3 regions of the Kitasatospora sp. NPDC058406 genome follow, and region 1 is predicted to be linked to each of the others. Evidence: riboswitches for the same ligand, from Rfam matches in the RefSeq annotation. Region 1 holds a riboswitch; each other region holds the start of a gene.
What was found. A riboswitch is a leader RNA that binds a small molecule or an ion and turns the genes downstream of it on or off. The one in region 1 is predicted to bind S-adenosylmethionine.
Positions count from the first base shown of each region.

Region 1 (2,257 bases):
CCCCGTACACCGGGGAGCGAGAGCTGGAGTCAGCCATGGTGAACGCGCACCCTGCGAACGGCGGTAGCGACCCCGCGCAGGTGGTCCGCACCTGGCCGGACATCCTGACGGTGCTGCTGCGCGGGGAGGACCTCGACCGCTCGGCCACCGCCTGGGCGATGGACCGGATCATGAGCGGCGAGGCGTCCCCGGTCCAGGTCGCCGGGTTCATGGTGGCGCTGCGGGCCAAGGGCGAGACGGTCGACGAGATCTCCGGACTGGTCGACTCGATGTACGCGCACGCCGAGCCGCTGTCCGTCCCCGGCCCGGCGGTGGACATCGTCGGTACCGGCGGCGACCGGGCGAAGACCGTCAACATCTCCACCATGTCGGCGATCGTCGCGGCGGCGGCGGGCGCCAAGGTGGTCAAGCACGGCAACCGGGCCGCCTCCTCGTCGAGCGGGTCCTCGGACGTGCTGGAGAAGCTCGGGATCCGGCTGGACCTGGCGCCGAGCCGGGTCGCCGAGGTGGCCGAGGAGGTCGGGCTGACGTTCTGCTTCGCGGCCACCTTCCACCCGTCGATGCGGCACGCCGCCCCGGCCCGCCGCGACCTCGGGGTGCCCACCGCGTTCAACATCCTCGGGCCGCTCACCAACCCGGCGCGGGTGACCGCGCACGCGATCGGCTGCTTCGACACCCGGCTCGCTGAGCTGATCGCCGGCGTGCTGGCGCGGCGCGGCTCCACCGCACTGGTCTTCCGCGGCGACGACGGCCTCGACGAGCTGACCATCACCACCACCTCGCGGGTCTGGATCGTCCGCGACGGCGCCGTGACCGAGACCGTCCTCGACCCGCGCGACGTCGGGATCGAGCCGGTCGGCATCGAGGCGCTGCGCGGGGCGGACCCGGCGTACAACGCGGACGTCGCGCGCCGGCTCCTGGCCGGGGAGCACGGGCCGGTCCGGGACGCCGTCGTGCTGAACTCGGCGGCGGCACTGGTGGCACTCGACCTGACCGACGCGCCGCTGTCGGAGCAGCTGGCGGCCGGTATGGAGCGGACCGCGGCGGCGATCGACTCGGGCGCCGCCCGGGACCTGCTGAAGCACTGGTCGGAGGCCACCGCGCGGGTCTGATGCGGCGACAGGGGCCGGCGGGGCGTCTCCCGCCGGCCTTTCGCGTTCCCGGCCGCGACCCGGGCCGGCCGGGCCGCAGCCCGGTCCGCCGACCGCTGCCCGGACGGCCGTCCGGGATGTGGACCCGTGTTTGACCACGGGACGGACGCGACCTAGAGTCTTCGCCAGGTCATGAGTGACAGCATCAAGCCCCAGCTGGCTGTCCGGCAACCCTCCGTCCGTGGCGGGGTGCCCTGGGTGAGGACCGGGTCATGCGGCAATCCGTCCGCGTGACAAGCGCGGACGCCGGACGAGGTGTACTCCCGGGGTCCAGGCCCGTAGAAGGAGTGCATCCCCATGTCCCTTTCCTCCCAGTTCCCGGCCGCCGTCCTCGACCAGACCGACGCCGCGCAGCCGCTCCTCGCCGTCCTCGGCCACGACGTCCAGGTCCCGCTCGCCACCGGTGAGAAGGTCGGCTACGCGGCGCTCGACTACGCCGCCAGCTCCCCGGCGCTCCAGCGGGTCTGGGACGACGTCGCCGCCTACGCCCCGTACTACGGCAGCGTGCACCGCGGCGCCGGGTACCTCTCGCAGCTCTCCACCGACCTGTTCGAGCAGAGCCGCCGCACCGTCACCGAGTTCCTGGACCTGCGCGAGGGCGACCAGGTGGTCTTCACCCGCGCCACCACCGACTCGCTGAACCTGCTGGCCGCCGCCGTCCCGGCCGGCACCCGGGTGTTCGCGTTCGAGACCGAGCACCACGCCTCGCTGCTGCCCTGGGCGCACGCCGGCCTGGCCGTCACCTACCTGCGCGCCCCGCGCTCGCACGCCGAGGCGGTCGCCGCCTTCGACGCCGCGCTGGCCGAGTCGCCCGAGGGCCCCAAGCTGCTCTGTGTCACCGGCGCCTCGAACGTCACCGGCGAGCTGTGGCCGGTCGCCGAGCTGACCCGGACCGCCCACCGCCACGGCGCCCGGGTGGTGCTGGACGCCGCACAGCTGGCCCCGCACCACCGCGTCTCGGTGCGCGAGCTGGACGTGGACTGGATCGCCTTCTCCGGGCACAAGCTGTACGCGCCGTTCGGTGCCGGTGTGCTGGCCGGCCGCTCCGACTGGCTGGACGCGGCCGAGCCGTACCTGGCCGGCGGCGGCGCCACCCGGACGGTGGC
Region 1 is NZ_JBHXKE010000002.1:42,098-44,354, reverse strand. Features, by position in the region: gene trpD (anthranilate phosphoribosyltransferase) at 36-1,112, shown strand; SAM riboswitch class IV at 1,280-1,397, shown strand; gene ACFWOG_RS00710 (aminotransferase class V-fold PLP-dependent enzyme) at 1,449-2,257, shown strand, end outside.

Region 2 (2,257 bases), on a different contig from region 1:
GTTCGAGCAGGGAACGGCGGGCCGCGTACTCGCCGCCGAGCGGCTGGACGAAACCGGCGAGTTCCGGCCAGTGCAGGTTGAGCAGGGGGCGGGCGACCAGTTCGGTGACCCGGCCGCCGCCGGCCGGGACGACCGCCCCGTCGGTCTCCAGCGGGCGGTCGTACATGGCCTTGACCAGGTGGATGTCCGGGTCGGTGAGCAGCGGGCCGACGATGCCGGAGACCAGGGCGGGATCGAACGCGCGCAGGTCGGCGTCGACGAAGCAGACGATCTCACCGCGGGTGACCAGCAGCGATCGCCAGAGCACCTCGCCCTTGCCGGGGGCGGCGGGCAGCCGCGGGAGGATCGTGTCGCGGTGGACGACGGTGGCACCGGCCTCGGCGGCGACCGCGGCGGTGGCGTCGGCCGAGCCGGAGTCGACCACGACCAGTTCGTCGACCAGCGGCAGCCGTTCCACCAGCTCGCGGCGGATGGTGCGGACGATGTCGCCGACCGTGGCCTCCTCGTCCAGGGCGGGGAGGACGACGCTGACCGTGCCGGCCGGGCCCAGTGCGCGCTTGGCCGCCAGCAGGACGTCCACCGGGCGGTCGGCCGCGCTCCACGAGCGTCGGCGCAGCCAGGACGCCGTCTCGGGGAGGAGCGCGGGGATCGGTTCGGCGGGCACTGTTCTCTCCTCGGCGAGGTGGGATGGGACGGGTCATCTCGCGTGGCGGACGATCCCGTTCGGGGTTGACGCCTTCGGATACAGTCTTCGTACAGCGGTCGCACCTTCGCACGCCGGGGTCTCCGCTGAGCATGACCACAACTTCACAGAGCTCATCCAGAGGGACTGAGGGAACGGCCCGTTGACGTCCCGGCAACCTTCTCGCGCGGCTGTTGTCAACAGCGCCGGCGGGACAGGTGCCAATTCCGGCCTGTGGCGCGCCCGCGTCACGGGGAAGATGAGGAGAGAGGCCTCCGCCATCATGGCTATCGACACCGCCGCACCCGTCACCGTTGACCTCGGCCCCGCCGCCGCGCTGTCCTGTCGCGAGTGCGGCACCCGGTTCCCGCTCGGCCCCAGCTTCGCCTGCGTGGAGTGTTTCGGCCCGCTGGAGATCGCCTACGAGTTCGGCAGCGAGGGCGCGGAGGAACTGCGCAAGCGCATCGAGGCCGGTCCGGCGTCGATCTGGCGGTACGCTCCGCTGCTGCCGGTGCCGGCCGACGTCGCCTCCAAGCCGAACCTGAACCCGGGGTGGACCCCGCTGGTGAAGGCCGACAACCTGGGCCGCGAGCTCGGGTTCACCGCCCAGCTGCACATCAAGGACGACTCGGGCAACCCGACCCACTCCTTCAAGGACCGCGTGGTGGCCTGTGCCATCGAGGCCGCGCGGGCCTTCGGCTACACCACGCTGTCCTGCTCGTCGACCGGCAACCTGGCCGGTGCGGTGGGCGCGGCCGCGGCCCGGGCCGGCTTCAAGTCCTGCGTGTTCATCCCGCACGACCTAGAGCAGGGCAAGGTCGTGATGGCCGGGGTGTACGGCGGCGAGCTGGTCGGCATCGAGGGCAACTACGACGACGTGAACCGCTTCTGCTCGGAGCTGATCGGTGACCCGGCCGGCGAGGGCTGGGGCTTCGTCAACGTCAACCTGCGGCCGTACTACGGCGAGGGCTCCAAGACGCTGGCGTACGAGATCTGCGAGCAGCTGGGCTGGCGGCTGCCGGAGCAGATCGTGATCCCGATCGCCTCGGGGTCGCAGCTGACCAAGATCGACAAGGGGCTGCAGGAGCTGATCAGGCTCGGCCTGGTCGAGGACCGGCCGTACCGGGTCTTCGGCGCCCAGGCGGCGGGCTGCTCGCCGGTGTCGGCGGCGTTCAAGGCCGGCCACGACGTGATCCGGCCGGTCAAGCCGGACACCATCGCCAAGTCGCTGGCGATCGGCAACCCGGCCGACGGCCCGTACGTGCTCGACATCGCCCGGCGTACCGGTGGCGCGGTGGAGGACGTGACGGACGAGGAGGTCGTGGCGGCGATCCGGCTGCTGGCCCGGACCGAGGGCGTCTTCGCCGAGACCGCGGGCGGGGTGACCGTCGGCGTGCTGAAGAAGCTGGTCGAGACGGGACAGCTGGACCCGTCGAAGGAGACCGTCGCGATCAACACCGGAGACGGCCTCAAGACGCTGGACGCCGTCTCGGAGGCCGGCATGACCGCTGTGATCCGGCCGACGCTGGCGTCGTTCCGCGACGCCGGCCTGGCGTCCGCCTGACCGGCCCGGAC
Region 2 is NZ_JBHXKE010000323.1:422-2,678, reverse strand. Features, by position in the region: gene ACFWOG_RS37210 (glucosyl-3-phosphoglycerate synthase) at 1-664, opposite strand, end outside; SAM riboswitch class I at 814-948, shown strand; gene thrC (threonine synthase) at 966-2,246, shown strand.
Region 2: another riboswitch for S-adenosylmethionine. It lies ahead of thrC (threonine synthase); the one in region 1 lies ahead of ACFWOG_RS00710 (aminotransferase class V-fold PLP-dependent enzyme).

Region 3 (2,257 bases), on a different contig from region 1:
CGCCCCCCGTGCCCGCACCCGGTCCGGGCACCTCGCCGGAGGCACTGCCGGCAGCCGACAGCGAACTGCGCAGGTGCCCCTCCGCCACCCGTGCGTGCCCGTGCACGGTCGCGTCGGCCGCTCCGGCCGCGCGCAGCAGCCGGCCGGCCCGCTGGTGCAGGGCCGCCAGCTCGACCGGCCGCATCGCGGCCAGCAGGTCCCCGGCGGCGGTCGGATGGCGGAACCCGCCGTCCCGGAAGAGACCGGCCGCGTGCAGCAGGTAGAGCGCCCTGGGCAGCGAGTCCGGGGCCAGCAGGAGGAGTTCGGCGAGCAGGTCCGGGGTCGCGGACGCGCCGAGCACGGCGACGCCCCGAGCGTAGTGCAGCGCCAGCGGGTCGATCCGGTGCAGGCAGTGCATCAGCCCGCGCCGGTAGCCCTCGCCGACGACCAGCTCGTCCGGGACGCCGGCGGTCTCCTGGTCGCCGATCAGGCTGTGCACGAGCAGCGGGTTGCCGCCCGTCAGGGCGTGCGCCTCGACGGCCAGTCGGGCGGACGCCGCGCCGAGCCGGGCCCGGAGGAGTTCGGCGACCAGGTCGGCGGAGAGCAGGTCGAGGCGGATGTGCTGGTGGTGCGGCTGGCGGGCGAGTTCGACCTCGAAGAAGGGGTTGGACGGGGTCATGGTCTCGCGCGAGCTGAGCACCGTGAGCACACCCGCGCTGCGGGTACGGCGGACCAGGTAGAGCAGGAACTCCAGCGACTGCGGGTCGGCGTCCTGCCGGTCGTCGACGGCGATCAGGACGGGGGCGCGCTCGGCCAGCCGGCGGACCAACCGGAACAGGCCCTCCAGGGTGCGCTGGGTGAGCTGCCCCTGCGGGCCGTCCGGCAGGACCGGGCGGGCCCCCTCGGCGGCGCCCTGGGCGAGCAGCGACTCCGCCGCGGCGGCCTCCTCCGGTTCGAGGTCGGCGCCCTGGAGCAGCTGCCGGGCCAGCCCCAGCGGGAACTCCCGCTCCAGTGGCGAGCCGGTGCCGACGAGGACGTGCGCGCCGCGCTCGGCCGCGGTGTCGGTGAAGGCGTAGAGCAGGTCGCTGCGGCCGCTGCCGACCGACCCGTGCAGGACGATCACGCTTCCGGCGCCGGCCGCGCAGCGGTCGAACGCGTCGCGCAGTCTCCGGTACTCGGGCTCCCGGCCGACCGGGAGGGATCTCGACGGGTCTCGGGGCGCGGGGAAGGTGGGCATCCGTTCTCCTGGAGCAATGCGCACGGGAGGTCGGGCCGCTGGGCGCTCCTCCTCGCACGGGGTCGTGGGCGAGGGAATCGGACGGACCGACCGAGGCGGGCAGCACTGCCCGGCCGGCCGACCGGCGTCAGCGACAGAGGGAGCTGGCGCGCCGGAGCAGGTCGACGTCGAGCCTGGCCACCAGCCTGAGGCCCGCGGCGTTGCGTCCGCCCGCCCGCTGTTCCACGACCTTCTCCGTCCCCCGAGCCCAACCGGGCCATGACTGCGCTTGTGACGACGCGTCATCGGAACGCCACGTCACCCGGCTTATCCCCGGGGCACCCCACCGCAGTGTGGGGGTTGCCAGTCAGCCGGCCGGGGCCCGTGGCTGACATTCTTCGCCGGTCCGAGTCTAGGAAGGCGCCGCCGATCCCGTCAATTGCGGGAACCGCCCTCGGCGTCCACGAATCCGCCGGTCCGGACGTCGGCCGCACCGCCGCGAAACGGGGCGCAATCCGGCCGCAACACCGCTGCCACAGTGGGTCGGTGGGCGGACGGCGAGGTCCGGACCGGCGGGTTCCGCTCTGACGGTCCGTCGGTTGCCCGGGGGCCGTTCCGGGGCCCGGCCGACCGTGCGCGAAGGGCACCGGCGGCCTCACCCGGCGGGCCCGGGGGCCCGGGTGAGGCCCCTGTCGCCGGCAGGCGAGGCGGCCCGGTCGCCGCTCGGGTACGACCGGACACACGATCGGCACGATCACCCGGCCCCGCAAGGATCCCGCCACGGCCCCGCCGGTCCCGCTCCGGCGCGCGCCCTCGCCCGCCGTCCCACCCGCCGTCCCACCCGCACCGTCCCGTGCCGGCGTGCCCTCGACCCCTACCCCGCCAGCCCGTGCGCCGTCAGCCGCTCGCGCAGCCCGGCCAGTTCGTGCCGCACCAGCGCCGGCAGCCCCGCCCCGCCGGCGTCCGCCGCGAACACCGGGCCCAGCAGCTCCGCCGCCGCCCGGGGGTCGCGCGCCACCAGCAGGCAGTCCGCCACCCGGACGGTGAACAGCAACCGGGCGG
Region 3 is NZ_JBHXKE010000308.1:2,029-4,285, forward strand. Features, by position in the region: gene ACFWOG_RS36640 (AAA family ATPase) at 1-1,216, opposite strand, end outside; SAM riboswitch class IV at 1,476-1,598, opposite strand; gene ACFWOG_RS36645 (helix-turn-helix domain-containing protein) at 2,070-2,257, opposite strand, start outside.
Region 3: another riboswitch for S-adenosylmethionine. It lies ahead of ACFWOG_RS36640 (AAA family ATPase); the one in region 1 lies ahead of ACFWOG_RS00710 (aminotransferase class V-fold PLP-dependent enzyme).